2 regions of the Bradyrhizobium sp. UNPA324 genome follow, and region 1 is predicted to be linked to the other one. Evidence: predicted binding sites of a transcription regulator. Region 1 holds the regulator's gene; the other holds the start of a gene.
The links. Region 1 encodes HrcA, which represses chaperone genes, less so after heat shock. Its sites were predicted from a motif close to GTTAGCACTCNCNNNNNGNGAGTGCTAAC; they were not measured.

Region 1 (15,976 bases):
TCGCAGGCGACCATGAGCAACATCCGCCAAAACCTGTTCTTCGCCTTCATCTACAATGCCGCCGGCATTCCGATCGCCGCCGGCATCCTCTATCCGGCGTTCGGCTTGCTGCTCTCGCCGATCATCGCCGCGGCGGCGATGGCACTGTCCTCGGTCAGCGTGGTCGGCAATGCGCTGCGCCTGCGTGCGACGCAGCTGTAGGGAAGCCGCGTAGCCCGGACGGAGCGCTAGCGAAATCCGGGAGTCCTGCCCACATCGGCAACGTCCCGGATTGCGCTTCGCTCCATCCGGGCTACGGTTCACGGAACGCAGGCGAGAGGTGCGGGGAATATCTGATGCAGCGAATTACCATCACGATCGAGGACGACCTGTTGGCGGAGATCGACGCGGCGGCGGAAGCGCGCGGTTACCAGAATCGCTCCGAGATCATCCGCGACCTCGCGCGCGCCGGTCTGCAGCAGAGCACCGAGGACACCGCGCAGACCGGCCCCTGCGTCGCCGGTCTCGTCTATGTCTACGACCACGCCGCCCGCGATCTGTCGAAACGACTGGTGCAGGAATTCCACGGCCATCACGACCTCGCGCTGGCGACCCTGCACGTCCATCTCGACGACAACAATTGCATGGAGATGACGGCGCTGAAGGGGTCGGCGGATGAGGTCAAGCATTTCGCCGACCACATCATCGCCGAACGCGGCGTCCGCTACGGCCGCGTGGTGATGATCCCGACGGGCGAGGGGAAGCCGGCGAAAGCGCGGAAGCACGGGCACGGCCATCGGCATGAGTAGGCGGGCTTGCGCGCCCCGGACGCAGCGCAGAGCTTCTTCAGCGGTGCGCCGCAGAGCAGCGTTCCACGCTACACCGCGTCCGGGACACGGCCGTGTCTTGGACAACCAACCTCCCTTGCCGAAGCCGCATTGGGTGTCTACCTCTCGCGGGTCGTTTCGTGAAAGGGTCTCCCATGCTGGATGCCGCCGTGAAGGCGCTGTCGCAAATGATCTCGCCGCCGATGCGCTCGATCCTGTGGCGATCGATCGGGCTTGCGCTCGTGCTGATCATTGTGCTGGCGATCGGCTTGCAGCGGCTGCTCAGCTGGTTTGCGACCTCTGGCGAGGTCTGGCTGGAAGGCCTGCTCGGGCCGGGCTGGCACTCCTCGCTCGACGTCTTGTCCTGGATCGTTTCGATCGCGGCGGGCCTCGGCGTCGTGTTCGGCGGCATCTTCCTGATGCCCGCGATCACCTCGCTGGTGGCGAGCCTGTTCGTCGACGACGTCGCCGACATCGTCGAGCGCGAGCATTATCCCGCCGAGCAGCCGGGCGTCGCGCTGCCCTTCAGCCAGGCGATCCTCGAGGGCGTCAAGACCGCGCTGTTGACGATTTTGGTCTATCTCGCCGCGCTGCCGCTGGTGTTGTTCGCCGGCGCGGGCTTCCTGATCTTCTTCCTCGCCGCGGCCTGGCTCCTTGGCCGCGAATATTTCGAGCTCGCGGCGATGCGCTTCCGCCCGCCGGAGGAAGCCAAGGCGATGCGGCGCGACAATGCCGCGACCATCTTCACCGCCGGGCTGTTCATCGCCGCCTTCGTCTCGATCCCAATCGTCAATCTGGCAACGCCGATCTTCGGCATGGCCTTCATGGTCCACATGCACAAGCGGCTGTCAGGTCCGCGGCCCGAGCTGATCGCGCCGGCACGGCAGATGCGGTGATGACGCGGGCCGCGGCGCCGTCGCTCAGACCGTCTTCTCCGGCCAGCGGCAGAGATCGTTGATCAGACAGACCTCGCAGCGCGGCTTGCGCGCGAGGCACGTATAGCGGCCGTGCAGGATCAACCAATGATGGGCATGCAGCATGAATGCGGCCGGGATCACCTTTTCCAGACCAAGCTCGACCTCCAGCGGCGTCTTGCCGGGCGCTAGCCCGGTGCGGTTGCCGACGCGGAAGACATGCGTGTCGACCGCCATGGTGTGCTCGCCGAAGGCCATGTTGAGCACGACGTTGGCGGTCTTGCGGCCGGCGCCGGGCAGCGACTCGATTTCGGCGCGCGTGCGCGGTACCTCGCCGCCAAACTCGCTGAGCAGCTTGGCCGACAGCGCGATCACGTTCTTCGCCTTGGTGCGGTAGAGGCCGATGGTCTTGATGTAGTCGCGCAAGCGCTCCTCGCCGAGGTCGAGCATCTTCTGCGGGGTGTCGGCGACCTCGAACAACGCGCGCGTCGCCTTGTTGACGCCGGCATCGGTCGCCTGCGCCGACAGCACCACGGCGACCAGCAGCGTGAACGGATTGAGGTGCTCGAGCTCCCCTTTCGGTTCCGGGTTGGCTTTGCGGAAGCGGCTGAAGGCGTCGTGGACCTCCGCCGGGGTCCAAGGTTTTAAGGAGCTGGGTTTGGTGGCTTTGAGCGATTTTTTCGCTGGGGCCGTTTTCTGAGCGGGCTTGGGCTTCGCGACGGCGGCCCTGGCCGTCTTCTTCGGCGCGGGCGCTTTGCGCGGAGCCGGCTTGCGGGTGATTTTCGCCATGATCGGGATATACTGACGGACGATGAGCACAGGCAACGAAATTGAGCGCGGCGAGCCTGATCAGCGCGAAGTGCAGATCTTCTCCGCACTGCTGACGCCGCACCGCTCGCTGAACCGCACCGGCTTCCTCGCCGTGATGCTGTTCCTGAGCGTGGTCAGCTTCGTCACCGGCCTCGTCTTCCTGATGATGGGCGCCTGGCCGGTGTTCGGTTTCTTCGGCCTCGACGTGCTGGTGATCTGGTGGGCCTTCAAGGCCAACTTCCGCGCGGCTCGCGCGCGCGAAGAGATCACCGTCACGACGAGCGAATTGCGCGTGCGGCGCATCAGCCACCACGGCCAGGTGGCCGAATGGACGTTCAACCCGCTCTGGGTCCGCCTCGACATGGAGGTCGACGAGGATTTCGGCATCGAGCATCTCTACCTGATCTCGCGCGGCCACCAGATCCAGATTGCCCGATTCCTGGGGCCAGAGGAAAAAGCAAGTTTTTACAAAAGCTTGGTTGAGGCGCTCAATGCCGCCAAGCGCGGCCCGACCTACAATTCGGTGACCTGAGCGCAGTCAGAAATCGGGTGGTTTCCCAGCCGCCCCTCTCCTACATTTCCGGTCATGATGACACTCGCCATACATGACCAGCGCCTGACCAAGCCGGGCCCCCAGAACGCCGCGTTGCGCGACTACGATTCGGTGCGCCGGGCGATCGCCTTCATCTCGGAGAACTGGCGCGCGCAGCCGACCATCGAGGCGATGGCGGATGCGGCCGGCGTCACGCCGGATGAGCTGCACCATCTGTTCCGCCGCTGGGCCTCGATCACGCCAAAGGCCTTCATGCAGGCGCTGACGCTCGATCACGCCAAGGGCTTGCTGCGGGACTCCGCGAGCATCCTCGACGCCGCGCTCGATTCCGGCCTGTCGGGTCCGGGCCGGCTGCACGATCTCTTCGTCACGCACGAAGCCATGTCGCCAGGCGAATGGAAGAACGGCGGCGCCGGGCTGACGCTGCGCTACGGCTTTCATCCCTCCCCGTTCGGCACTGCGATCGTGATCGCGACCGACCGCGGCCTGTCGGGGCTTGCCTTCGCCGACCACGGCGAAGAGAAGATCGCGCTCGCCGACATGACGCGGCGCTGGCCGAACGCCACCTATGTCGAAGACCACGAGGCACGGCGCCGCTCGCCGCGCGCATCTTCGACACCAGACTGTGGCGGCCGGACCAGCCGCTGCGCGTGGTGATGATCGGCACCGACTTCGAGGTGCGGGTATGGGAGACGCTGCTGAAAATCCCGATGGGCCGCGCGGTGTCCTATTCCGACATCGCCTGCAACATCAACAGCCCGAAGGCCTCGCGCGCCGTCGGTGCGGCGGTGGGCAAGAACCCGGTCTCGTTCGTCGTGCCCTGCCATCGCGCGCTCGGCAAGAGCGGCACGCTCACCGGCTATCATTGGGGCATCACGCGCAAGCAGGCGATGCTGGGCTGGGAAGCCGGGCAGCTGGGGATGCAGTAGTCGAGATGCCGTAGGGTGGATTAGCCCTGCAGATGCGCAAAGCGCAGCTGCTCGGCGTAACCCACCTCTTTAATCTCTGCGAGAGATGGTGGGTTACGCTGCGCTAACCCACCCTACGAGACCGGCCCTACCCCGCCAGATCCAGCTTCGACGCCACGGTCGAATCCGCATTGAGGCGATAGATGATCGGCACGCCGGTGGCGAGCTCGCGCTTCAGGATGCCTTCGGGCGAGAGCTTCTCCAGCACCATGATCAGCGCGCGCAGCGAATTGCCGTGGGCGGCGACCAGCGTGCGCTTGCCGTTGAGCACGCCGGGCAGGATCTCCTGCACGTAATAGGGCAGCGCGCGCGCGAGGGTGTCCTTCAGGCTTTCGCCGCCGGGCGGCGGCACGTCGTAGGAGCGGCGCCAGATCAGCACCTGGTCCTCGCCCCATTTCTTGCGGGCGTCGTCCTTGTTGAGGCCGGAGAGATCGCCATAGTCGCGCTCGTTCAGCGCGAGGTTCTTCGAGGTCGGCAAGCCTTCTTGACCGAGCTCACCGAGGATGATGTCGAGCGTGTGTTGCGCGCGCGTGAGAACCGAAGTGAAGGCCACGTCGAACACGAGGCCCTGTGCCTTCAGCTTGCGGCCGGCTTCCGTGGCTTCCTTCACGCCGAGCTCGGTGAGATCAGGATCCTTCCAGCCGGTGAACAGGTTCTTCAGATTCCATTCGCTCTGGCCGTGGCGCACGAGCACGAGAAGACGTTCGCTCATTGACTGCTTTCCGTTAGTTTCGATCAGATATCGGCGAGGCCGAGCACGTCGGCCATGGAATAGTGCCCCGGCTTCTTGCCGTTGGCCCACAGCGCCGCCTTCAGCGCGCCATGGGCGAACAGCATGCGGTCCTCGGCCTGATGCGACAGCGTCAGGCGCTCGAAGGGGCCGAGGAAGGTCACGCTGTGGTCGCCGGCGACGGTGCCGCCGCGCAACGAGGCGAAGCCGATATTGCCCGGCCTGCGCGCGCCGGTGATGCCGTCGCGGCCTCGCTCGGAATGGTCATCGAGGGTGACGCCGCGGCCGGCCGCTGCGGCCTGGCCCAGCATCAGCGCGGTGCCGGAGGGGGCGTCGACCTTCATGCGGTGATGGGTTTCGACGATCTCGATGTCAAAACCCTGATCGAGCGCCTTGGCGACGCGCTTGACCACCGCGGCGAGCAGGTTGACGCCCAGGCTCATATTGCCTGACTGCACCACGACGGCGCGGTTGGTGACACTCTTGATCACGGCGTTGTCGGACATTGAGAGTCCCGTCGTGCCGACGACATGGACGATGCCCCGCTGGGCGGCGATCGCGACATTGGCGATGGTGGCGGCCGGCACGGTAAAATCGAGAATGCCGTCGGCCTCCTTCGACATCGCCCAGAGATCGGCCGAGAGCTTGATGCCGTTGGCGGGCAATCCCGCGAGCACGCCGGCATCCTTGCCGAGCAGCTCCGAGCCCGGCGCCTCCAGCGCACCCGCGAGCACCGCGCCTTGGCTCTCGGCAATCGCCCGCACCAGTGCGCGGCCCATCCGGCCGCCGGCCCCAGCAACAATCAAGCGCATGTCGGACATGGTGTGATCCTCTTCGCCGCCGTTGTAGCGGGGGGATGAAGTTCCGGCAACCGAGGGGGACAGCGGCGGCACGTTCGGGGCGGCTCGCAGAGCCGAACCCGGAATCTCGAGATTCTCAGGTGCGCAATTGCGCACCGGGGTTCGATGCTTCGCATCGCCCCATAATGACGGCCTCCTCTCAGCCGTCCTGCGGTTGCGGGCCGTCATAGCCCTCGATGATGATGAGATCGGCAACCGAGTGCGGCTGGCGCACCTTGATGTTGGCCTGGTATTCCGGCGAATTGAAGCAGGCGATCGCGGTCTCGTAGTCCGGGAATTCGATCACGACGTTGCGGGTCCGGCTGGCGCCTTCGACGGTGGTGAACTTGCCGGCGCGGACGACGAAGCGGCCGCCCCATTTCCTGAAGATCGGACCGTTGGCGACGGCGTAGGGCTTGTAGCCCTCGTCATTGTTCACGTCGACGCGCCCGATCCAGTAGCCCTTTGCCATTGCTCTTCTCCCTGTGTTGTTGATCAGCCAAGCGCCTGCGCAATCTCGGCCTGGATGGCGTCTGCGACGGCCTTGGGATCAGCGGCTTCCACGATCGGACGTCCGACGACGAGATAATCGGCGCCGGCGGTGATCGCGCGGCCCGGCGTCATGATGCGCTTCTGGTCGCCGGTCGCCGAGCCTGCCGGCCGGATGCCCGGTGTGACGAGGTGCATCTGGTGGCCGACGATCTTGCGCAGAGCACCAGCTTCCTCCGGCGAGGACACCAGACCGTCGATGCCGAGCACCTGCGCCTGCTGCGCGCGCGCCTCGACCAGCTCGGAGACGCCGAGCCGATAGCCGGCCGCGTGCAGGTCGTCCTCGTTGTAGGAGGTCAGCACCGTCACCGCGAGGATCTTCAGGCTCGAATTGCCGCGGCCTTCGACCGCGCCCTTCATGGTCTGCGGATAGGCGTGCACGGTCAGGAAGGTGGCGCCGAGCCTGGTGATGCTCTCGACCCCCTGCATCACGGTGTTGCCGATGTCGTGCAGCTTGAGATCGAGAAAGACCTTCTTGCCTTTGTCGGCGAGCTTGCCGACCAGCGGCAATCCGCCGGCATAAGCGAGCCGATAGCCGATCTTGTAGAAGGTGACGCTGTCGCCGAGACGGTTGATAGTCGCCTCCGCGGCATCGACGCTGGGCAGATCGAGCGCGACGATCAGGCGGTCCTTTGGAGCGATCTCGGCTGGCGTCATGTCACCTCACATCATGCGTTGGGAAATGTCGATCAATTGCGCGACCAGCTCCTTCAACGCGGCGATATCGCCCTCGTTCTTGAGCTTGTCCATATCGTCATAGGCCTGGTCGGCAAAGCCGAGCGTGAGCTGGCTGGCAATCACATTGGCGTGGCAGGAGGTCAGGATCAGCCGCAGCGCCTGCAGCGCGCGCGCCGCACCGAGCCGGCTCTGCGAGGCGCCGGCAAGCGCGAAGGCGCGGTTGCGGAACACATCGCCGCGCGCCTCGTGCAGCTCGTGCACGCGGCTGACCCAGTCGATCGCGTTCTTGAGCAGCGGCGGCACCGAGGCGTTGTATTCGGGCGTGACGAACAGCACGCCGTGATGGGCGCCGATCATGCGCTTGAGATTGATCGCGTGCTTGGGCACGCCGGATTTGGCCTGGAGATCGCCGTCGTAGATCGGCAGCGGAAAATCGGCGAGCGAGATGCGGGTGACGTCGACGCCGGCCCGGGCAAATTCATAGGCAGCGACCGCCGCCAGCTTCGCATTGTGCGAGCCGGTGCGCAGCGAGCCGGGAATGACCAGGATTTTCGGTGCGGACATCCGCTTCCATACGTTCGGCGAAACAAGCCCGCCGCGCAGAGAAGGAAGCCGGCGGAATTAGTCCTTGCGATACACCCAGACGCGGGCCGGCGGAAGGTTCATCCAGATCCGTTCCGAAGCCTCTGTGGACACGCCGGGCAGCGATTTCGGGATCGGCGGCACCACCGCATAGGTGAACTGGACGAAGGGCGCGCCGGGCGCCAGCGCCGTGAAGGCATCGCGGATCAGCCGCAGCCGCGTCAGCATCGGTTTTGTCACGAGCGGCAGGCCGGAGACGACCGCACTGGCCGGCGCGCTCAGGACGTTCCAGAGCGTGTCCCGCAGGCGATAGGCATCCCCCTGCACCACCTTGGCCTGCGGATAGCGGTCGCGCAGCAGCGCGCAGAAGCCGGGATTGTATTCGACGAGGACGAGACGTTTCTGGTCGACTCCGCGCTCGATGAGGGCGGAGGTGATGGCGCCGGTGCCGGGCCCGAGCTCGACCACGGGCGCGTCCGAATCGACATCGACGTAATGGGCCATGGTCCGGGCGAGCAGCTTGCCCGACGGCATCACCGCGCCCATGTGCAGCGGCTTTTCGATCCACGATCTGAGAAAGCGCACCTCGTCGTCGAGACGAGGCTTCTTCAACGCACGCGCGGACGATGGCAATGGCATGTCTGGACCGGACGGGACCGCGGGACCGCGGCGTGTCAGAAAATGGTCATAAAGACGTATAGGCCGAAGGCGGCACGGTCAAGCCGAGTCAACTCGCCCGATTACCGAAGAAATCCTTGACCTTGGCGAAGAAGCCCTCGGATTCCGGCTGGGTGTTGCCGGAGGACAGCTTTTCGAACTCGGCCAGCAATTCCTGCTGCTTCTTGGTGAGGTTCTGCGGGGTCTCGACCACCACCTGAACATACATGTCGCCCATCTGGCGCGACCGCAGCACCGGCATGCCTTTTGATGCAATGCGGAATCGGCGGTTGGACTGGGTCCCGGCCGGCACCTTCACCTTGGCCTTGCCCTTCTCGATGGTCGGCACCTCGAATTCGCCGCCGAGGGCGGCCGTCACCATCGAGATCGGCACACGGCAATGCAGATCGGCGCCGTCGCGCTGGAAGAATTGGTGCTGGGCCAGCGACAGGAAGATGTAGAGGTCGCCGGGCGGGCCGCCGCGGACCCCGGCCTCGCCTTCGCCGGCGAGCCTGATCCTGGTGCCGTCCTCGACACCCGGGGGAATGTTGACCGAAAGATTCCGCTCGCGGGTGACGCGGCCCTGGCCCGAGCAGGACGGGCAGGCATCCTCGATCATCTGGCCCCGGCCCTGGCAGCCTGGACAGGTCCGCTCCAGCGTGAAGAAACCCTGCGACTGCCGCACGCGGCCGGCGCCGCCACAGGTCGAACAGGTCTTCGGCTTGGTTCCGGCCTTGGCGCCGATGCCCGAGCAGGCCTCGCAGGTGACCGAGACCGGAATCTCGATCTGCGCGGTCTTGCCGCCAAAGGCTTCCTCGAGCGTGATTTCCATGTTGTAGCGCAGGTCGGCGCCGCGCTCACGACCGCCGCGGCCGCGCTGTCCGGCCATACCGAACAGGTCTTCGAAAATGTCGGAGAACGAGGAGGCGAAGCCCGCGCCGAAGCCGGCGCCGCCACCGCCCTGCTCGAAAGCGGCATGGCCGTAACGGTCATAGGCGGCGCGCTTGTCCTTGTCTTTCAGGACCTCGTAGGCCTCGTTGAGTTCCTTGAACTTGACTTCGCTGGTCTCATCCCCCGGATTGCGGTCGGGATGGAATTTCATCGCGAGCTTGCGGAACGACGACTTCAGCTTGCCTTCGTCGGCGTCGCGTTCGACCTCGAGGGTCTCGTAGTAGCAGCGCTTGGTGGACGTGGACATGTCGGACTCGGTCTATCCAATCGCGATTCAAGTTGGAGCAAAACGACGTCGCCACGCAACGATATAGGCAGCCTTCCGCCTTGTGGCAGAGGGCAGCATGCCTGCGTTCAGCATAGCGGCTGGGAATTGATTGATCGTAACGGGCACGATTGAAACAGAATGTTGGCCCGTCGAGCCCGACGCGACGGCCTCCCCCGTAAGGGAGGAGGCCGGTAGCGCGTGTGGGGTCCAAGCCGTCCGCATCGTGACCCTCTCGGGGCTTAAGCGGACTTCTTGTTGTTCTTGTCGTCGTCGACCTCGGTGAATTCCGCGTCGACGACGTCGTCCTTGGCCGCATCCTTCTTGGCGTCGGCCTCGGCCTGCTGCTTGTACATGGCCTCGCCGAGCTTCATCGAAGCTTGAGCCAGCGTGTTGGTCTTGGCCTTGATCGCCTCGGCGTCGTCGCCCTTCAGCGCTTCCTTGAGGTCGCTGACGGCGTCCTCGATGGCGCGGCGCTCGCTCTCGGCGACCTTCGAACCGTGCTCGGCCAGCGCCTTCTCGGTCGAATGCACCAGGCCATCGGCCTCGTTCTTGGCGGTGACGGCCTCGCGGCGCTTCTTGTCCGCCTCGGCATTGGCCTCGGCGTCCTTGACCATCTTCTCGATGTCGGCTTCCGACAGACCACCGGAGGCCTGGATGCGGATCTGCTGCTCCTTGCCGGTGGCCTTGTCCTTGGCCGAGACGTTGACGATGCCGTTGGCGTCGATGTCGAAGGTCACCTCGATCTGCGGCATGCCGCGCGGAGCCGGCGGAATGCCCATCAGGTCGAACTGACCGAGCATCTTGTTGTCGGCCGCCATTTCACGTTCGCCCTGGAAGACGCGGATGGTGACCGCGTTCTGGTTGTCCTCGGCGGTCGAGAACACCTGGCTCTTCTTGGTCGGGATCGTGGTGTTGCGGTCGATGATGCGGGTGAACACGCCGCCCAGCGTCTCGATGCCCAGCGACAGCGGGGTCACGTCGAGCAGCAGCACGTCCTTGACGTCGCCCTGGAGCACGCCGGCCTGGATCGCAGCGCCGATCGCCACGACTTCATCCGGGTTGACGCCCTTGTGCGGCTCCTTGCCGAACAGCTGCTTGACGACTTCCTGGACCTTCGGCATGCGCGACATGCCGCCGACCAGCACGACTTCGCCGATCTCACCGGCGGTGACGCCGGCATCCTTCAGCGCCTTGCGGCAGGGCTCGACGGTCTTCTGGATGAGGTCGTCGACCAGCGCCTCGAACTTGGCGCGGGTGAGCTTCATCGTCAGATGCTTCGGACCGGTCTGGTCCGCGGTGATGAACGGCAGGTTGATCTCGGTCTGCGTCGTCGAGGATAGCTCGATCTTGGCCTTTTCAGCGGCTTCCTTCAGGCGCTGCAACGCGAGCTTGTCGTTGCGCAGGTTGATGCCCTGCTCCTTCTGGAATTCGTCGGCGAGATAGCCGACCAGGCGCATGTCGAAGTCTTCGCCGCCGAGGAAGGTATCGCCGTTGGTCGACTTCACCTCGAACACGCCGTCGCCGATTTCGAGAATGGAGATATCGAACGTACCGCCGCCGAGATCGTACACTGCGATGGTGCCGGCCTTGGTCTTGTCGAGGCCATAGGCGAGCGCGGCCGCGGTCGGCTCGTTGATGATGCGCAGCACTTCGAGGCCCGCGATCTTGCCGGCGTCCTTGGTCGCCTGGCGCTGGGCGTCGTTGAAGTAGGCGGGAACGGTGATGACGGCCTGGTCGACCTTCTGGCCGAGGTGGGCTTCCGCGGTCTCCTTCATCTTCTGCAAGATGAACGCCGAGACTTGCGAGGGCGAGTAGGTCTGGCCGTCGGCCTCGACCCAGGCATCGCCGTTGGAAGCCTTCACGATCTTGTAGGGGACGAGCTTCTTGTCCTTCTCGACCATCGGGTCGTCGTAGCGGCGACCGATGAGGCGCTTCACTGCGAAGAAGGTGCGCTCGGGATTGGTAACGGCCTGGCGCTTGGCCGGCTGGCCGACGAGGCGCTCACCGTCGTCCGTGACGGCGACGATCGAGGGCGTCGTGCGCATGCCTTCGGAATTCTCGATGACTTTGGCGTTCTTGCCATCCATCACGGCGACGCACGAATTCGTGGTGCCGAGGTCGATCCCAATGACCTTTCCCATGGTCCTGATATCCTTCTTTTTGCGGCAGGTTGGCTGGGCCCAGAAGGCACCCAAACCGAAACCCCCTAAGATCAAACATCCGCGATATTGCGATGATTGACGCTCATATAGGAGGGGGGGAGGGGCCCGCAAGGACCGAAGCTAGGTTTCTGCCGCTAAAACATTGGGTTTTGGAAGATGATATCCGGGCTCGACCGCCCTTGCGGGTGAGGAATTATTAACAGGTTCGGGCTCCGGCAAGCCCCCGCTACCGCAAGCCCGCCCGCCCTGTCGCCGCAAGCCCAAACCCGGTAAAAGGCGGACCGGCCGGACAGCCGCCAGAGCTGCTTCGCGCGACAAAGCGGCCCGGTGGCCGACCATCGAACGGTCTCAATGTGAACCAATCAGAGTGCCCATGAAGCTGATCCGCCCCCTCGCCGCGCTCGCCCTTCTCGCCGCCTCCGCGCTTCCGGCCCTCGCTGCCGACGCCGTGTTTCCGCCCGGCTTGCGCCTCGGCATGGTGCCGCTGGTCGGCCTCAACACGGCCAAGACCTTTCCGGGCTTCGAGAGCGAGGACGGCAGCGTCAAGGTGCTGATCACCGAGCTGCCGCCGGCCGCCTATGGCGAGGTCGTGAGCGCCTTCAATTCCAATCCGGCCGGAGCGAGCGGCGTCAAGCAGGATAAGGTCGAGACCCCCGCGGGTCTTGCCTATTTCACCACTGAGACCGGCAAGGCCGGCGACAGCCCGGTGAAGCGCTATTCGATGATCGTGCCGGGTGCCGGCTTCTCCGGCTATGTCGCGGTGCAGATCCCGGAGAACGCAACCAAGATCTACACCGACGAGGCGGTGCGGCAGATGTTCGCGAGCGCCACCACCCGCAAGCAGGTCTCGGCCGAGGAGCAGATCGGGCTGATGCCGTTCAAGATCACCGATCTTGCCGACTTCAAGGACATCCGCACCCTGGCGCCGGGGAGCAGCATCATCCTGGCCGACGGCAACGAGGGCTCGGGTTATGAATCGAAGCCGTTCATGATCCTCGGCGTGATCGGCGCGACCCCGCAAGCCGCCGACGACCGCGCCCGCTTCGCCCAGGAGGCCGCGCTGCAAATCCCCGGACTGCGCGAATCCCGCGTCACCATGTCCGAGCCGATCCGCATCAATGGCCAGCAAGGCTTCGAGACCAGGATCGACGGCGTCAGCGGCAAGGACAAGACGCCGGTGACCGTGGTGCAGTGGATTCGTTTCTCGGGCAGCGGCGCCTCGCTGCGCATCATCGCCAGCGCTCCGCGCGACCAGTGGCAGGCCGCCTTCACCCGCTTCCGCGCCGTGCGCGACGGAATTCAGCCGAAGGGTTGAGCGCATCCACGAGCTGGATGCGCTCCCTCCCCCGCCTGCGGGGAGGGATGGGGAGAGGGTGTCTCCGCAATCAAGACCCCCCAAGAGGAGAAAACCCTCACCCGACGCGCGGGACGAGCGCTTAGCCGCTAACCAAAGCCGGCTGCATTTTCGGGCTTCTGTTCGCTCGCGCGCAGAATTAGGCTTCGCCTCGATTGGCTCACAAGGGGAGGCGAACGATGCTGGATCGGCGACAGATTTTGGCAATGCTTGGAACGACGGCGCTCGCGACTCTCGCGCCAACCGCGCTGTTTGCGGCCGCATCGATCAAGCCGGACGAGGCCTCCGCGCTGCTCGTGATCGACGTGCAGAACTGCTTCCTGCCCGGCGGCAGCCTTGCCGTGAAGGAAGGCGAGCAGGTGGTGCCCGTCATCAACAAGATCTCGAAGGCGTTTGCGAACGTGGTGATGACACAGGACTGGCACACACCAGGCCACATTTCGTTTGCCTCAGTCCACTCCGGCAAGAAGCCGTTCGAGACCGTCGACCTTCCCTACGGCAAGCAAGTGCTGTGGCCCGATCATTGCGTGCAGGGCACCGACGGCGCGGCGCTGTCCAAGGACCTTGCGATCCCGCACGCCGAGCTCATCATCCGCAAGGGTTTTCACAAGGACGTCGACAGCTATTCGGCCTTCCTCGAAGCCGACGGCAAGACCTCGACGGGCCTTGCCGGATATTTGAAGGCGCGCAAGATCAAACGCGTCTTCGTCGCAGGGCTCGCGACAGACTTCTGCGTTGCCTGGACCGCGCTCGACGCGCGCAAGGCAGGCTTCGAAGTCTATGTGGTGGAAGACGCCTGCCGCGGCATCGACACGCAGGGTTCGCTCGCAAAGGCCTGGGCCGACATGGCCAAGGCCGGCGTGAAGCGGATTCAATCTGCGGATATCGCGGCGAGTGCGTAGGACACGCAACACTGCAAAACCCTCGTCCCGAGGAGCGCGCTACTTCGCGCGCGTCTCGAAGGATGAAGGCCCCCGCTGCGGCACCTTGGCCTTCATGGTTCGAGACGCCGCGCAAGGGCGCGGCTCCTCACCATGAGGGTCTGAGGATTCAGTTCGCCGCGCTGCTGGATTCATTGTTGTTCGCCGCGGGCGCGGGCTTTACGCCGCCCTTGGCGACGCCGACCAAAGCCGGACGCAGCACGCGATCGCCGATGGTGTAGCCGGCCTGCATGATCTGGACCACGGTGCCCGACGGCACCGACGGATCGGGCACTTCGTACATCGCCTGGTGGAAGTTCGGGTCGAACTTCTGGCCCTGCGGATCGAGCTTCTTCACGCCATGCTTTTCCAGCGCGTTGAGCAGCGACCGCTCGGTGAGCTCGACGCCCTCGATCAGCGAGATCAGGCCGGGATCGGCCGTGGCACGGGCCTCGGCCGGAACGGCATCGAGCGCGCGCTGAAGATTGTCGGCGATGTCGAGCACGTCGCGGGCAAAGCCGGTGATGCCGTAGAGGCGGGCGTCAGCGACTTCCTTGGTGGTCCGCTTGCGCAAGTTCTCCATCTCGGCCAGCGTCCGCAGCATGCGATCGCGCGCCTCGGCGACTTCCTTCTGCAAGGTTTCAACCGAGCCGGGCTCGGGATCGTCGGGCATGATGTAGGGCTTTGACACCACGGGCTCGCCAGTCGGCGCAGCCGCGTCTTCGGGTTGCCGGTCTCGATCGGTCATCGGCTCTGTTCTCGAACTTGTTCCAAGGGATTTTGCTGGCCCGGATATCGTGCTTCGGGCGTCGAAAATCAAGCGCCCGTGATCGGTTCAAACGCCGGTCAGCCCCCCAGCAGGCGACTGACGATGCGGGCGGCGTAGTCCACGGTCGGGATCACGCGGGCATAATTCAGCCGCGTCGGGCCGATCACGCCGAGGACGCCGACGATGTGGCCGGCGGCATCCCGATAGGGCGAGATGATGGTGGACGACCCCGACAGCGAAAACAGCTTGTTCTCGGAGCCGATAAAAATGCGCACGCCCTCGGCGGTCTCGGCCCGGCCGAGCAGATCGATCACGCCGCGCTTGGTCTCGAGATCGTCGAACAAGAGGCGCACCCGCTCCAGATCCTCCAGCGCGTGCAGATCTTCGAGCAGATTGGCGTGGCCGCGCACGATGAGCTGGCGGTCCTCGTTCTCGCCGCCGGACCAGCTGGCGATCCCGGCTGAAATCACCTTCTGTGCGAGCTGATCGAGCTCGGCGCGGGCCTCGCCCAGCGCAGTCTCGAGCTCGAGCCGCGCCTCGGCCAGGGTCCGGCCGCGGATGCGGGCGTTCAGGAAATTGCCGGCTTCGGTGATCGCCGAGGAGGGAACTCCGGGGGGCAGTGCCAGCACGCGGTTTTCGACCTGACCATCCTCACCGACGAGGATGACCAGCGCTTTCTCCGGTTCCAGGCGGACGAATTCGATGTGCTTGAGCCGCGCATTGGATTTTGGCGTCAGCACCACCGCCGCAGCCCGCGTCAGTCCGGATAGCCGCGTCAGCGCCTGGTCCAGCGCCGCCTCGACCGAGTGCGCCTGACCTACGGACGTGAGCTGGCTCTGGATTGACTGCCGTTCGGCCTCGTTGAGGTCGCCGACCTGCATCAAGGCATCGACGAAGAAGCGCAGGCCGAGTTCCGTCGGCAGCCGGCCGGCGGAGGTGTGGGGCGCATAGATCAGGCCGAGCTGTTCCAGATCGGCCATGACGTTGCGGACCGAAGCCGGCGACAGCGGCATCGCGATCAGGCGCGAGATATTGCGCGAGCCCACAGGCTCACCGGTCGCGAGGTAACTTTCGACAATTTGACGAAAGATATCGCGGGAACGCTCGTTGAGCTGGGCGAGGCCTGCGCGCGGCGCGATCAGATGGATCGGATCGTGATGGGCCACAGCGGTAACTCCTCTCAGATCCTCATAATTTGTCCATCCCGGGCGCTTCTGACAAGCGTTGCGTTTGCAGCCCCGGAATCAGGGGCTGAATAAGCCCTTGCCGCCCACCCTCACCCCACCTACAAGCACCGCGAACAGCCTTTCCCGTTGAGTTTTGGAGGATTTCCATGCGGCCAAGCCGCCGTGCGCCCGACGAATTGCGCCCCGTGACGCTGGAGCGCGGCGTGGTCAAATATGCGGAAGGCTCGTGCCTGGTGAAGTTCGGCGACACCCATGTGCTGGTCACGGCCACGCTGGAAG
Region 2 (15,976 bases), 2.2 Mb from region 1:
AGCGGCTGGCATATTGGCGGACGAAAACGTCGACACCGGCCTCTTCCGAGCGTGTCAGCACCTGATAACCGGCCTGCACCAGGTCGCTCTCCACGATCTCGTTCAGCCGCGAATGCGAGACCTTCAACGGCGCCGGCGCTGCACTCGTCAGCGGATCGCTCGTCACCACGTCGCAATCGAAGATGCCGTGGCATTTGGCCGGCAGCGGTCGCCGCGCGATGCCGTCGAGGTGCAGCACCGCCGCGTGCGCGGCAAGGCACGACCAGATCGTCGAGCGCGTGTTGGCCTTGGCCCAGTCGATGAGCCCGGTGAGGTCGCGCCAGTACGGCTCCTGGTCGAGTTCGGGCGCGACGGGTTCTGCGCCTGTTACGATCAGCCCGTCGAATTTCTGGCGCTTGAGGTCGGACAGGTCGGAATACTCGCTCTCCACATGCCACTTCGCTTCCGGCGAACGCTTCACGCTGGGAAGCGAGAAGCAGTGGAAGCGGATGCGGCACGGGCCTGCTGCGGCCTGGAGCAGCTTCATGAACTGCCGCTCGGTCGCCTTCAGCGCCGGATCCGGCATGTTGTTGACGAGCCCGATCGTGAGATCTCGCGCGAGATCGCGCTCGCTCGGCACCAATCCCGGGCCCGAGATGACTTGATCCCTGTCGATCAAGATAGTCATTGGCGGCCCGGCCCTACTCCGCGGCCTCGAGGCGCGCCGAGCGGCAGGCCTTCTCCAGCGCCTGGTCGATGTCCTCGATGATGTCGGAGACGTGCTCGATACCGATCGAGAGCCGGATGGTCTCCGGCAGCACGCCGGCAAGGCGCTGCTGCTCCGCCGACATCTGGCGGTGGGTGGTCGAGGCCGGATGGCAGGCCAGCGACTTGGCATCGCCGATATTGACGAGGCGCGTGATCAGCTTCAGCGCATCATAGAAGGTCTTGCCGGCCTCCATGCCGCCCTTGATACCGAAGGTGAACAGCGAGGAGGCGTTGCCATCGAGATATTTCTGCACCAGCGGATAATAGGGACTGTCGGGAAAGCCGGTGTAATTGACCCAGGCAACGCGCGAATCCTGGCGAAGGAATTCGGCGACCTTGCGGGCGTTCTCGACATGGCGCTCCATCCGCAGCGCCACGGTCTCGACGCCCTGCAGCAGCAGGAAGGCGTTGAACGGCGACAGCACCGAGCCCATGGTGCGCTGATAGACGCTGCGCGCGCGCTCGATATAGGCGGTGCGGCCGAACCGTTCGGCATAGACGAGGCCGTGATAGGAGGCGTCGGGCTTGTTGTAGGCCGGGAAACGATCGGCATACTTGGCCCAGGGGAAGTTTCCGGAATCGACGATGGCACCGCCGAGCGTGGTGCCGTGACCGCCCAGGAACTTGGTCAGCGAATGCACGGCGATGTCCGCGCCATAGTCGAACGGCTTGAGCAGGATCGGGGTTGCGACCGTGTTGTCGACGATCAGCGGCACGCCATGCGCATGCGCGATCCTGGCCAGCGCCTCGATGTCGCAGACATTGCCGGCGGGATTGCCGATGGTCTCGGCGAACACGGCACGGGTGTTCTCGTCGATCAGCTTCTCGATCGCGTCAGGCCTGTCGCTCTCGGCGAAGCGGCCGATGATGCCCTGCCGGGGCAGGATGTGCGAGAGCAGCGTGTGCGTGGTGCCGTAGAGCTGCGGCACGGAAACGATGTTGCCGCCGTGATCGGCGACGTTGACGAAGGCAAAATGCAAGGCCGCCTGGCCGGTCGCGACCGCGAGCGCGCCGACGCCGCCTTCAAGCTGGGCAATGCGCTTCTCCAGCACCGCGCTGGTCGGATTGGCGATGCGGCTATAGCGAAAGCCCTCGGCTTCGAGATTGAAGAGCGCCGCGCCATGATCGGCGCTGTCGAAGGCGTAGGCCGCGGTCTGGTAGATCGGCACCGCGACCGCGTGCGTGGTCGCTTCGGGCTCGTAGCCGGCGTGAATAGCGATCGTCTCGTTGCGCATCGTGCCACCTCCGCGTGGAGCGGTCCGCACTTATTGGCCTAGAATGAGGCATGTGCGTTGTCCGCCGTCCCTCTGTTAGAGGCGGGTGGTAAAGCGTACAATAATTCGCTTAGAGATCGAGGAAGTAACCCTAACGGTTGTTGGCGAATTAGCTAAAATTCGAGTTAAATTGGATCGATCAATCACTGCGCAGCGAAGACACCCTCTCCCCGCAAGGAGCGAGGGTGCACCGCCGACGCCGCGATCGCTCGCAGTCTCAGCCCATCCTCTGCCACAGTCGATGCGTGAGCACGCCGGCGCGCTTCTCGATCGCGGCCGCGGCATCGAGCGCGAGATCCTCGCGATAGCGACCGGCAATGAGCTGCACGCCGATCGGCTTGCCGTCATGGAGGGCCACCGGCACCACCGCGCCGGGCAGGCCCAGCACGTTGATCGCGGAGATGAAACGAATCTCGCCCCAGAAGATCTCGCGCACGCGCTCGGCGCTGACCGTGTCCTCGCGCGGGCCCGGCGTCGGCTTCACCGTGGTCGGCGCCAGCACGACCGGATAGTCCTCGAAGAACAATTGCCAGGCACGAATGTGGCCGTTGCGCGCGGCAGTCGCCTGCATCCAGCCCTTGAGATCAAGCACGTTGGCCTTGGCCTTCATGCCGCCCCAGGCCCTGTGAAAATCCTCCGAGGTAACCTTCAGCATGCCGGCTTCCTGCATCACCACGGTCTCGTTGGTGATGATGTCGCACCAGGTCTGCCAGACACCGTTGATGTCGGGCACCTCGACCTCGCTGACGCGGTAGCCGGAACGTTCGAGATGGTCCGCAGCCTGGCGCAGCGCCGCCGCGACGGCCGGATCGACGTCCATATCGTCGGGGATTTTGGCGAGCGCCACCTTGATCGGCCTCTTCGGCTTCTCGCCGACCAGCGGCGCCGGCACCCACCAGGGATCGCGCGGATCGCGCTGGCTCATCGCCTCGAGCGCAAGACGAACGTCCGCGACGTGGCGCGCGAGCGGCCCCTGCGCCGACATCAGATGCGCCAGCATCGGCCGCTCGGCCGCTGCGCTCGCGTTGAACGCGGGAATGCGTCCTTGGGTCGGCTTGATGGTGGCAACGCCGTTGCAATGCGCAGGCCAGCGCAGCGAGCCGCCGATGTCATTGCCGTGGGCGATGGTGCCGATGCCGGCGGCGACCGCCGAACCCGCACCGCCCGACGAGCCGCCGCAGGTGATATCCGGGTCCCAGGGATTGAGCGTCAACCCGTGCAGGGGATTGTCGGTGAAGCCGCGAAAGGAGAATTCCGGCGTGTTGGTGAGCCCAATGACGATCGCGCCGGCCTTCTTCAGGTTGCGTACCACGGGCGCATCCGACGGCGCGATCAGGCCCTTGTTGGCGGGCACGCCGTTGAAATTCGGCCGGCCCTCGTAGTCGACGTTCTCCTTGATCGTGATCGGCACGCCGTGCAGAAGGCCGAGCGCACCACCCTTGGCCCGCTGCTTGTCCGCGCCGTGCGCAGCCTTCAGCGCTCCCTCCGAGAGATCGACGACCACGGCGTTCAGCTTCGGATTGACCGCGCGCATCCGCTCGAGATGCGCTTCGACCGTCTCGACCGCGGAGATCGCGCCGGAGCGGATTGCGGCCGCGGTCTCCACCGCCGACCATTGCCAGGCCGGTCCAGACGGGCGCCGCGGCTTCGTCGATTTGCCGGTGGCGGCTTTGCTGGCCGGCTTCGCGGCGGCCCCCTTGCGGCCGGAGCTAGCCTTGCTCGAAGCCTTCGCCGGTCTCTTCAAGACACTTCTCTTTTTGATCGCCGTCTTCTTAGCCACGCCAGCATCTCCCTAAATCGCGCGGCGAGGTTACGGACAACATGCGGCCCTGTACAGGTACGTTCCCGCATGGCGCATTGCCGTGAGCATCGATGCGACCGATCGTCAGCAGGCCCCACGGCTTCGCCCTACTCCGCGGGACAAGGCGCGCCAGACCTTCTACGAGCGCTCCCTGCTCATCGTCCGAGACAGAGGAGGCCGTAGTCGGCTTGCCCTTCCTCAACGTGCTTCCACCACGGCTCATATAAGCTGACTGCACAACTATTACTTGCACCAAATTTCGCGCCCTGCCGCGAGGAGCTAACGACCTGACTCAGTGATGACCGCAATCGACGCCAACTATGGAGGACGAGATGCGCGAAAACGGCTGGCACTCAGGCATGACCGCTTTGCTTGCGGCAAGCTTCATCTTGTTTCGCGGGTCGAGCGACGTCAGAGCCCAGAACATCGAGTTCGCTCCGGTTGCCCGAGACATGTCCGAGTTCGGCTACATCCTCAACGCCACCAAATGGCCGTGGGGGCCTCTTGAATCGAAGATTATTTACGTGTGTTAGGAAAATCCGCAGCCCACTTCTGCCACCCAGATGAACGCGGTCCAAATGGCCGTAACGCAGACATGGCAAGCTAATTCAGCGTTGATATTCGACGGTTGGAATCGAACTTGCGCCGATGAAAGTGTCGGACTCAGAATGAAGATTTCTGACGAAGGTCCTCACGCAAAGGGGCTTGGAACGCAAATTGATAAAAAGCCCGCAGGGATGGTCCTAAACTTCACCTTCGAAAATTGGAGCACTGCTTGCAAGGACGCGAGCATGTACGAGAAGTGCGTGGCCAGCACCGCCGTTCATGAATTTGGACACGCGCTCGGGTTTGCGCACGAACGGAATCGACCTGATACCCCCGGGGAATGTGCAAACCGGGCGCAAGGCGGCAATGTGGCGGCGTTGGCGGATGCATGATTCCCCTCCTTTCAACGGTTGGCGACCATTTCTTCGTCGGCCTTCGGCCTGGAACCATTTTGGACGAACGCGATCGTGCGCTGCTGAGCGATCTCCAGCCGGCCGGCGTCATCCTCTACAAGAGCAATTTTCGTCACGACGTTCCCTGCCGGGAATGGCTGTTGAGCCACAAAGATCTGATCGCCTCGATCCGCGACGCCTCGCAGCGCGAGAAGCAATTCATCGCCATCGATCATGAAGGCGGCCGCGTGTGCCGCACGCCGCCCCCGATGGCACGCTTTTCCTATGCCGCGCGATGGGCCGGTACCGCGGAACAGGTCGGCGAGGCCATGGGCTCCGAGCTCGCCTCGCTCGGCTTCAACCTGAACTTCGCGCCGGTGCTCGACATTCACAGCAATCCCGCCAACCCGGTGATCGGGGAGCGCGCCTTCGGCCGTACGGCCGAGGACGTGGTCAAGTCGATGCTTCCGTTCACCAAGGCCATGGAACGTCAGGGCGTCCGGGCCTGCGGCAAGCATTTTCCGGGACACGGCGACACCCAGGTCGATTCGCACCACGAATTGCCGGTCGTCGATCTCGATCTCGACCAGCTGAAATCACGCGAGCTGCTCCCGCTTGCCGCCGCGATCGATGGCGGCATCGAGATGATCATGACGTCGCACGTCCTGTTCCGGCAGCTCGACTCCAGGAATCCCGTCACGCTGTCGCGCCCAATCACGACCGGACTCCTGCGTGAGGCGATGAAATTCGGCGGCGTGATCGTGCCTGACGACGTCGGCATGCGTGCGATGACTGGACGGCTGGACACGCCGGACGCCGGCGCGCGCTTCATGGCGGCCGGAAACGACATGCTGATGATCTGCGCGCACTGGACCGACACCAAGCGCGCTCGCGGGCTCGCTCGGTCCATCGTCGATGGCGTCGATTCGGGCGGCCTCGATGCGGCCGTGATCGCGGCGTCGGGCAAGCGCGTGCGCGGTCGACCTGGATGCGGCCGCCGACCAAGCCATCTCCTTCGGCGGCCACACTCCAGAGTGCTCTTGCCTCCCTGCCGGGATGAACATCGGCACCGATGCGAGCTGGATGGCTCGGCCGAAAAGAACGAATCCGCACCCGGGCCTTGATCAGTGCCCACCTTGTTGTTTGATCCCCCTTGCGCACAAGTCGAACGCGTCGTTGTGCGTAGCAATGTAGGTCGGCCAAAGAACCTTCACAGCCAGTTGATCGAGACAATCAGGGAGACTGGCGTGAGGTCGCCGTTATCGAAATACGCACAGGACGTCCTGTGCCCGCTACCGGCGTTCACGATTGGAATACATCGACCATGAGCCGCAGTTCGGATTTCCGTTTCGGCTTGGAAGCAGAATTTCTGCTGGTCGATGCCGCCTCATGCCGACCCTTATGGCATCCCGAGCTTCGGTTTGAGGAACTCAACCTCATTCTGGAGGGAATCGATGTCTGCGATTTCGATCACGAGGGGCTGGATCTGATCCCGCTTCATCGCAAGAGAATGCCCTTCGTTGTCGAAGGCTATCAGCTCCCCGGCCCGGACCTGAAGCCGACGGCGTTGTTGCCGAAGGGCGTAGAGATTCGCACCCCGATATGTAACTCAATTGAGGCGTGCGTCGACGCATTCGCCACACTGCACGGGCGGATGCAACGATCTCTTTCCGAACGCGGATATCGCGCCGCAACGCTCTCCTTTCACCCGATCGAAGACCATTTTGAGGGACCGCAGAACAAGCGACGATACGATCATTGGCAGTGGGCGATGGAGGCGATGACCACCTACGGGCCCGATATCAACGTCAGCGTCCCATCTGATGTGGCGGAACGACTGGACTTGCACGAACTCCATGGCAAGGTGAACTATTACGCCCCTGCCCTCACCGCACTCACCGTTGCCTCGCCGCTCTATCGTGGTGACCTTTGGCGCATCCGCGGCGGCGTTGGAAAGTCTGTGCGCACCTATCACCGCAGCACCATTGCGCCGGCGATTTCCATCCACCCCAAGGAACACCTTCGTCTCGAATTCAAGCCGCTCGAAATGACGCCATATCGCGTCGACTATCACGGCTATTTTCTGCTGTGGCTCGCGCTGATCCTCGATGAGAGCTTGCTCGGGCGCGCGACCGAGCAAACGCGGATCTACGACATGGGACAGGTTGCCCGGTTCGGCCTTCGTGCCGAAGGTGCCCGCGAGCGCGCCCATGAAGTCCTGTCGAAGGCACCGAATGCGTTGGGCGCCTGGGACTTCGACTGCCAGGCGCTGGATCACTTCCATGTACGGCTGGAGACCGGTCGCGTCCCCGCGGACGACATCATTGACCGCTACGAGCGCGAACAATCGATCCCCAGCGTACTGCGCGATCTGCTCGACTTGCGGTGATTTCTGCTATTTTTCGCTCGCGATCCGGTCCAGGCGCAACCGATGCCGGTGGTCGGTGAGCAGACGTCCACCTCCGAGGACTGCCGCAAGCGTTCCCAGGCCCGTGCCGCCTGCAATCAGGAACATGATCAGCAGTTGATATTTGACGGCGTCGACCGGTTCGACGCCCGCGAGGATCTGGCCGGTCATCATCCCGGGGAGAGAAACAAGGCCAATCGCCGCCATGCCGTTGATGGTCGGCATAAAGCCGCTTCGCAGCGCGTCGCGGATCACGGGGAGAAGCGCCTGATAGCGCGTGCCTCCCAGCGCGAGGCAGGACTCGACCGCGGCCCGTTCGCGCATCACGCCATTGACGAGCACGTCCAGGCCCAGGCTAACCCCGGTCATGGTGTTGCCGAGGATCATTCCCAATAGCGGCAGCGCGTAGCGCGGATGATACCAGGGGTCGGGACGTAGCTGCGTAAGGAGCGAAAACATCGTGACTGTACCGGCAGCGAGCAAAGTGCACCCTGCACCCAGGCCATAGGTCCAAAGACCCAGTAACCGTCGTTTCTGACGAACGACGATCTCGCGCGATGCAAACATGACCATGATGAACGCCGCGAGCGCAGTCCACAATGGCGAGACAGCAGCGAACAGAAACGTCAGCACGTAACCGACGAGCACGAGCTGAACGACCATTCGCACGCTCGCGACAGCAAGTTGCCCTTCGAGCCTGAGATGCAGCGCTAGGGAAAGTGCGCCATTCATGACCACGAGGAGTGCCGGCAGGATCAAGTCGTTGTAGCCGAGCTGGATATAGCTCAAAGCAGATGCTCCTCGACCCGACCACTGGACATCATGAACAAGCGCGATCCGACGCGCCGCGCCTGGGCGCTATCGTGGGTGCTCCACAGAACACTTGTGCCGGTCGACACACGCTCGGCGACAATGGCTTCGACGGACGCGGTCGACACCGCGTCGAGTGCCGAAGTGGGTTCATCCAGCAACAGCACGCGCGACTGCAACAGGAGCGCACGCACGAGCCCGAGCCGCTGCTTTTCGCCGGTCGAGAGCCGGCGGATCGGCCAGGTCCCGCAATCGGGCGGCAGCCCCAGCCTTTCGGCGAGATTTAGCGCGTCATCCCAGGCGACGAAGTGCTCCTGCACCGTGTCCGCCCACCAGCCTGGCTCAGCGGCGACGTAAGTCACCGCTTTTCGCCAAACGGGAGCCGGCATGGCTTCTCTCGGCGTGCCGTCGAGCTGGATGGAGCCTTCATTCGGATCGAGATCGGCAATGGCGCGCAGCAGAAGGCTCTTGCCGACCCCGGACGGGCCTTGCAGCGCAATGCATTCTCCGTCGGCCAACTTGAAGGAAACCGAGACATGCAGGCGCTTCAGGGTGTCGACGATGAGCATCGTTAAATGACCTTAGAAGGCGCCTTGCTATGACCTGGTTCCCTACCTAGGTTATTGAAACGGGGACTTCCAGTCTCCCCGTCAGACGGGTTCCGTCCAAGCACTGACCAATGCTCACTTGTTGAGATGGTTGTTCATGGACCGACCCAGTCTAACTTCCCATCATAGATTTGACCCTGCAGGGGCGTCAGCGCCTCGCCGCATTCGGCGTGAACAGCACGCTGTGGAGGCGGTCGCTGTCCATTTCGCCGGACTAAGCGCCCCCATGTACACCCACGAGAAGGTCACGCTATCCGTGGTCGCGAAGAGCATCGCGCGCCTAATTGAACACCCTTTTGTAGGGGAATTTGATCCAAGAGCACATGTCGCCGGTCATTTTTTCTTCGTTCCCAGCGACACGCTGATGCGCGATGAAGCTCAGGATCTTGGTATTCATTCTTCACATCAGCTCTATGGCGCGGTGGTGCCCTACCCCTTCGTCAAGACCAAAGCGATCACGCATCGCCTGGTTGCCACGCACGCGGCATGCCCCTCTGGCTGGTCATCAGCATTCGCGGATGGTGTCCATAGTGCGGTTCTTCCGGGGTTCACGGCATTTTCCGCTGACGATGCAAGATTGGCCGCCGAACGAATCTTGACGCTGGGGACAGTTCACCTGAAGGAGCCGCTGGGCGACGGCGGTCACGGGCAAGCCGTTGTCAGGAGCCTGGGTGAACTGGAAGCGTATTTAGAGAATTTCCCCGCTGAGAAGCTCGCCTCTCATGGCCTGGTGCTCGAGACCAACCTGCGTCGCGTCATGACCCGAAGCGTCGGCTCCACCACCATCGGAAATCGGTCGATCGCCTACCATGGCACACAGCGTACGGTTACGAACAATCACGGACTCTCGGTCTACGGAGGCTCGCATCTCATTTGTGTTCGAGGCGGCTGGTCAGCACTTGAGGGTCTTCCCATGGAAGCCGAAGCTAGGCTCGCCGTGAAACAAGCTCGAATATACGACCGCAACGCTGCCAAATTTCCCGGTTTCCTGGCCTCACGCCGCAACTACGACGTCGGACAAGGCATTGACGAGCACGGACAGTGGCGATCCGGCGTGTTCGAGGCCTCCTGGCGTTCGGGTGGCGCAAGCACTGCGGAACTCGCCGCTCTGACTGCCTTCGCCAATGATCCGGGCCTACAGGTGGTCGAGACTGCGTCCGTCAAGGAATATGGAAAGCCGCGCAAAATCCCGGTTGGCGCCGCCATCCATTTCCACGGTGACGATCCGGAGGAGGGACCACTGGTCAGATACACGACGGCGATACGGGCGCTGTGCCAAGTGGCGTAAGCTTGTCAAACGATGCCGGAAGTACCTCTAGCACCTGCCGCGTCACGCGGCCCGCCATCGCGGGTGCATACGATGCAGGACAAGGCGGGCCAGCGTTAATATAGCCAGGGTTCCTACCGCAGCGATGACCGCGAAATGAGGCATTGCTATCGTCAGGCCAATGCATCCCACGATTCCGTACCACGAGATGATCGAGGGATAGAGGCGCTTCCGAACCGGTAGATTCAACGCAGCAAAATGCGTGATGAAATACCACACGAGCATAAAGGAGCCGCCGACTTCGATGAGGGGCCGAAGATCAAAGATGAAGGCGGCGCTTGCGCTGAGCACGCCAAGGCAGATGACCGCATGACGCGGCGTCCGCGATCGCTGGTGAATTTTTCCCAACCAACTGGGAAGCTCGTGGGCCTCTGCCATCGGCAGCACGACGCGCGAAGCACTCAGGAGATCGCCCAAGATCTCCGCAAGCGCGGCAGCGATCGCGCCTGCCAAGATGACCCATTTGCCCCACGGGCCGATTGCCTTTAGCGCCGCTGCGAGCAGCGGGGTATCCTGCGCCCCGACGTCGTCGGGCCCGAGCACGCCGAGGGTAATCGCGGCCGCACCGACAAACATGACCGCCGCGATTGCTACACCTCCAATGATGGCGATCGGAATAGTGCGACGCGGATCTTTGACCTCCCCGGCCATGATGGCCATTCGCATAAAGCCGTCCCAGGTCCAAAAAAAGATAGCCGCGCCACTGGCGATGCCCATCAGTCCATTGGCCCCTAAGACTGGAACGAAGTGACCCTGCTCGATCCCGTGCAGCGAGAACGCTCCATATATCGACAGCACAGCGATGACGAACAGCAGGAGACTGATGAGCACCCGCGAGGTCAGCTGGATCCCAAACAGGTTCAGAATGGTGATAGTCACGACCGCAGCCGCCGCGACGAAGTGAACGGGAATCGCCGGAATGACCTGCCCCAGGTAAGTGGCGAAGGCGAGTGCGATGACACTGACCGAGATCAGATTTTTGCCGAGATATCCGCAGCCCGCAATGAAGCCGAGCGTAGGCTGGTGGACATCGCGTGCCCATGTGAAAGCGCCGCCTTCGGTCGGATTGTTCGCACCCAATTGTGCGGCGCTGATGCCGGTCGCAAGGGCAACACTGCCGCCGAGGAGTATGGCAATCAGGATGCCGCTCCCCGCGGCTGCGGTGGCAGCACCGATGGTGGCAAAGATACCGATGCCAACCATCATCCCGGCTGTGAAGAGTGTAGCCGTGATCGGCCCAAGCTCGCGCCTTAAGCTCTGTTGTCGTGCATTCTTGCCCATGCGAGTTTGTCCGGACGGGCTCGCGGCTTCGGGAGTTCATGCAGCGCAGCGCGAACGCAATCCTTCTAATGTCCAGGCGCGTCGCATAGCGCTAACGCTCCGGCCGTTCACTACCTGCCAGGAAAGTCAGTGGACCTTCTCATGCAGAATGTAAAAAACGAATCGAACCCTTGGTCAGTTCCTCGCCGGAACATTGCCGTTGCGGCGCTACATCGCCGGGAGCTTCCGCGGCCAGCACAATCGCTAGCGAGCACCGACCGCTGCCATCAGGAGCGCAAAATCGCAGAACATCGTAGTTTGGCGTACAAAATCGTGCAAATGGCGGAGGGAGAGAATCTATAAAAAAACTTGCTCGACTGCTGCTGCTCAGATCCTCTCGCTAGGCGAGAGGGATGGGATTTCCCGGCCTCTCCGCGTACCGCCGCGGGTCTAGACTGCCGTTGGACGCGGCATCGTTGTACCTGCACAGGCTAATCCAGACGCGCGCAACCCTGCCCGGCTAGCCATTGGATGGCAAAGCCAAACAACACCTGGGCAGGCGGTACAAGCCCGCCTAGAGTTCCCCCAGCGGCTTCCTCCAACCAGCCAAGACTTGATTCCAGGGGCTCCTTTAGGTGGCCCCTCAATGGGCTCCGCGGACCGGTGAGGGCGACGGATTTTCGAAATCCTGCGCGGCTTTGTCTTGTTTGCCGACCAAGCCGGCTTATTTTCGGAGCGGCCAGCACTCGCTACCTTCGACTGCTATTTCAAAAAGCGACTAGAAGATAGGAGGAGAGCATGAAATTCCGTCCGCTTCACGACCGGGTCGTGGTCAAGCGCATCGACGCGGAAGAGAAGACCGCCGGTGGCATCATCATTCCCGACACGGTCAAAGAAAAACCCTCCCAGGGTGAAGTCATCGCCGTTGGCCCCGGCGGTCGTGACGAAAACGGCAAGCTGATCCCGATCGACGTCAAGGTCGGTGACCACGTGTTGTTCGGCAAGTGGTCGGGCACCGAGATCAAGATCGGCATCCAGGAGCTGTTGATCATGAAGGAGAGCGACATCATGGGCGTTCTCACCGACGTGTCTTCCAAGAATAAGAAGGCCGCCTAATCCGTCGCTCAAGCGCCTGTCGAGCGCCTCATCAAGGGTGATGACTAAGTCAAAAACTCAGGGAAACCCACTATGTCAGCCAAAGAAGTCAAATTCGGAGTCGAGGCCCGCGACCGCATGCTGCGCGGTGTCGACATCCTCCACAATGCGGTAAAAGTGACGCTCGGTCCGAAGGGACGCAACGTCGTGCTCGACAAGTCGTTCGGCGCTCCCCGTATTACCAAGGATGGCGTCACCGTCGCCAAGGAGATCGAGCTCGAGGACAAGTTCGAGAACATGGGCGCCCAGATGGTGCGCGAAGTCGCCTCCAAGTCCGCAGACGCGGCTGGCGACGGCACCACCACCGCGACCGTGCTCGCCGCTGCGATCGTCCGTGAAGGCGCCAAGTCGGTTGCCGCCGGCATGAACCCGATGGATCTGAAGCGCGGTATCGACATGGCCGTGGAAGCCGTGGTCTCCGATCTCGTCAAAAACTCCAAGAAGGTCACCTCGAACGAGGAAATCGCCCAGGTCGGCACGATTTCAGCCAATGGCGATGCGGAGATCGGCAAGTTCATCGCCGACGCGATGAAGAAGGTGGGCAACGAGGGTGTCATCACCGTTGAAGAAGCCAAGTCGCTCGAGACCGAACTCGAAGTTGTCGAGGGCATGCAGTTCGACCGTGGCTACATCTCGCCCTACTTCGTCACCAACCCCGATAAGATGCGCGTTGAAATGGATGATGCCTACGTCCTCATTAATGAGAAGAAGCTATCTCAGTTGAATGAACTACTTCCCTTGTTGGAAGCGGTGGTGCAGAGCGGCAAGCCGCTTGTGATTATCGCCGAAGACGTCGAAGGCGAAGCGCTCGCCACCCTCGTTGTCAACCGTCTCCGCGGCGGCCTGAAGGTCGCCGCCGTCAAGGCGCCGGGCTTCGGCGATCGCCGCAAGGCCATGCTGCAGGACATCGCGATCCTGACCGGCGGCCAGGCGATCTCGGAAGACCTTGGCATTAAGCTCGAGAACGTCACGCTCAACATGCTCGGTCGCGCCAAGAAGGTCATGATCGACAAGGAGAACACCACGATCGTCAGCGGCGCCGGCAAGAAGGCCGACATCGAGGCGCGGGTCTCCCAGATCAAGGCGCAGATCGAGGAGACCACCTCGGACTACGACCGTGAGAAGCTCCAGGAGCGTCTTGCCAAGCTCGCAGGCGGCGTCGCGGTGATTCGCGTCGGCGGCGCGACCGAGGTCGAGGTGAAGGAGCGCAAGGATCGCGTTGATGACGCGATGCATGCGACCCGCGCGGCGGTCGAGGAAGGCATCGTCCCGGGCGGCGGCGTCGCCCTGCTCCGTGCCTCCGAGCAGCTCAAGGGCCTGCGCACCAAGAACGACGACCAAAAGACCGGCGTCGAGATCGTGCGCAAGGCGCTGTCGGCTCCCGCTCGCCAGATCGCGATCAACGCCGGTGAAGACGGCTCGGTGATCGTCGGCAAGATCCTGGAGAACAAGGCCTACAATTACGGCTTCGACTCCCAGACCGGCGAATATGCCGACCTCGTCAAGAAGGGCATCATCGACCCGACCAAGGTGGTCCGCACCGCGATCCAGAACGCAGCCTCGGTGGCCGCGCTCCTGATCACCACGGAAGCCATGGTCGCCGAGCTGCCCAAGAAGGGCGGCGCCGGCCCGGCAATGCCCCCCGGCGGCGGCATGGGCGGCATGGACTTCTAAGTCCAGCTACCTCAAAGACTACGAAACCCCGGCAGCGATGCCGGGGTTTTTGTTTTGAGGACCGTCATTCCGGGGCGCGACGAAGTCGCGCCCTGGAATGACGAGAGGAGAGGCCCTTGCCTCACCGCACCTTGCCCAGCCGCTCCATGCGCGGCTCGCCGTCTTCGTCCAGCGACCAGAAGATCCGCGTCACCTTGCCGACCAGATTGTCCATCGGCACGAAACCGAACGTCGGCATGCGGCTGTCGGTGGAATTGTCGCGGTTGTCGCCGAGCACGAAGACATGGCCCGGCGGCACCGTGAAGACGTTGGTGTTATCGAGATAGCCGCTGTCGATGCAGTCGTTGGTGACGTAGGACGCGCCGTTCGGCAGCGTCTCGCGCCAGCGCTTGACCTTCGCCTCGTCATCGCCTCCGCAGCTGGTACCGGCCCGCTTCGCCTCCAGCGCGACGCGCGTCACCGGACGGTCGTTGAGGACGAGCCGGCCCTGCCGCATCTGAATGCGGTCGCCGGGCAGCCCGACCACGCGCTTGACATAGTCGGCCGAATTGTCCTTCGCCGTCCGGAACACGACGATGTCGCCGTATTCTGGGTCGGCGGCGAGGATGCGGCCCGAGATCCAGGACGGCGCGAAGGGGACGGAATAGCGCCCGTAGCCGTAGGCATATTTCACGGCGAAGACGTAGTCGCCGACCATGAGCGTCGGCGCCATCGAACTGGAGGGGATGCTGAACGGCTGATACAGGACGAAGCGAAACAGGATCAGCGGCGACCATAGCAACGGGACCAGCAGGATCAGGATGAGAATTGCCTTCCATTCGCGCGATTGCGCCCGCGAGGGCCGGATCGTTTGCGAAAGACTGGTCATGCGCTCACCCCGGTCAAGTCTCGTCGCGAGATTACGCAACCTTGGCGCGCGCGCAATCCCGCCGAACGTCAAACTTGGTCGCACGTCGCGCTGACGGCGTTCAATGCGAAGGCCACGAACGTCGCCGGCAGTCAGTCCTGTGGGAGGTCCTTGAAGCACTGCCGGACCCAGTCGATCGTCACGCGCGTCGCTGCGTCGCGCTTGAGATGGTTCTGCACCAGGAGCCAGACGTCGCGTCGCTTCGGCAGCAGCGTGGCGCGCAGGCGGCGATCGCCGAGCAGATCCGCACAACTATACTCCGGCAACACGCCGGCGGCCTGATGCGCGCGGACCAAATTGCGGATGACCCGCACGTTGTCGGTGACGCAACGGGCGCGGATTTTCCTGGTGCGCAGGAATTGCATCTCGGGAATGGCACCCAGCTCGTCCGGATAGGCGCAGAGCATCGGCTCGCCTTCGGTGGCAACAGGCTCGAAATAATAGAGCTTGATGTCGCCGAGCCTCGAGATTGCAAAGTCGCCCTTGTCGGGCTTGCGCAGGCGGATCGCGAGATCGGCTTCCCACCGCGAGAACTTGACGTTCTCACTCGAGGTGAGGAACTGCAGCATCAAGCCGGGATTGGCGCGCAGGAAATCGCTCGCGCGCGGCGACAGCACCTGCTCGGCGACCGTGTTGGTGGATGCAATGCGCAGGCGCCCCACGGGACCTTCCACGCTCTCACCAAGACGACCGATCTCGGCGGCATGCGCGGCCATCGCCTCGACATGCGCCAGCACCGCCTCACATTGCCGCGTCGGTTTGCGAACGCCGTCGGCAGCCTCGAACAGGCGCAAGCCCAACGCACGCTCGATGCGCGACAGCCGACGCCCGACCGTGGTCTCGTCGATGCGCAGGCGTGCGCTGGCGCCGGCATAGGTGCCCTCGTCCCTGACGGCGGCGATGATGCGCAGATCGTCCCAGTTCATCGGGTGAGGTTACATCGACCGCGACGAGCCTGCAATATCGCAGCCACCCGCTGCAATCTCCCTGCATATCGGCAGGCAGCCCCGGGGCTATGTTGGCCCTGCCATTCGCTCCCGGAGATTCCAAGATCATGACGACCGCAAA

Region 2: UNPA324_RS16665 (co-chaperone GroES) is a predicted target of HrcA. The motif match lies at 11,911-11,939, and genes of this name have one in related genera.

Annotation. Positions count from the first base shown of each region.
Region 1 is NZ_LFJD01000004.1:1,217,973-1,233,948, forward strand. It holds gene UNPA324_RS05845 (heavy metal translocating P-type ATPase) at 1-201, shown strand, start outside; gene nikR (nickel-responsive transcriptional regulator NikR) at 336-788, shown strand; gene UNPA324_RS05855 (sulfate transporter family protein) at 962-1,702, shown strand; gene nth (endonuclease III) at 1,727-2,509, opposite strand; gene UNPA324_RS05865 (DUF2244 domain-containing protein) at 2,532-3,062, shown strand; partial or broken gene UNPA324_RS05870 (methylated-DNA--[protein]-cysteine S-methyltransferase) at 3,117-4,012, shown strand; gene UNPA324_RS05875 (2,3-bisphosphoglycerate-dependent phosphoglycerate mutase) at 4,140-4,763, opposite strand; gene dapB (4-hydroxy-tetrahydrodipicolinate reductase) at 4,787-5,602, opposite strand; gene UNPA324_RS05890 (DUF1330 domain-containing protein) at 5,781-6,092, opposite strand; gene pyrF (orotidine-5'-phosphate decarboxylase) at 6,116-6,826, opposite strand; gene UNPA324_RS05900 (NADPH-dependent FMN reductase) at 6,833-7,411, opposite strand; gene UNPA324_RS05905 (class I SAM-dependent methyltransferase) at 7,469-8,068, opposite strand; gene dnaJ (molecular chaperone DnaJ) at 8,157-9,284, opposite strand; gene dnaK (molecular chaperone DnaK) at 9,545-11,446, opposite strand; gene UNPA324_RS05925 (hypothetical protein) at 11,841-12,782, shown strand; gene pncA (bifunctional nicotinamidase/pyrazinamidase) at 13,001-13,723, shown strand; gene grpE (nucleotide exchange factor GrpE) at 13,872-14,489, opposite strand; gene hrcA (heat-inducible transcriptional repressor HrcA) at 14,588-15,676, opposite strand; gene rph (ribonuclease PH) at 15,844-15,976, shown strand, end outside.
Region 2 is NZ_LFJD01000004.1:3,436,037-3,452,012, forward strand. It holds gene metA (homoserine O-succinyltransferase MetA) at 1-667, opposite strand, end outside; gene UNPA324_RS16615 (O-acetylhomoserine aminocarboxypropyltransferase/cysteine synthase family protein) at 681-1,982, opposite strand; gene UNPA324_RS16620 (amidase family protein) at 2,239-3,801, opposite strand; gene UNPA324_RS16625 (hypothetical protein) at 4,155-4,355, shown strand; gene UNPA324_RS16630 (M12 family metallopeptidase) at 4,491-4,760, shown strand; gene UNPA324_RS16635 (glycoside hydrolase family 3 N-terminal domain-containing protein) at 4,820-5,884, shown strand; gene UNPA324_RS16640 (glutamate-cysteine ligase family protein) at 6,085-7,149, shown strand; gene UNPA324_RS16645 (ABC transporter permease) at 7,156-7,956, opposite strand; gene UNPA324_RS16650 (ABC transporter ATP-binding protein) at 7,953-8,546, opposite strand; gene UNPA324_RS16655 (DUF3182 family protein) at 8,812-9,873, shown strand; gene UNPA324_RS16660 (APC family permease) at 9,916-11,193, opposite strand; gene UNPA324_RS16665 (co-chaperone GroES) at 11,971-12,288, shown strand; gene groL (chaperonin GroEL) at 12,361-14,001, shown strand; gene lepB (signal peptidase I) at 14,123-14,869, opposite strand; gene UNPA324_RS16680 (LysR family transcriptional regulator) at 15,001-15,834, opposite strand; gene UNPA324_RS16685 (cysteine hydrolase family protein) at 15,963-15,976, shown strand, end outside.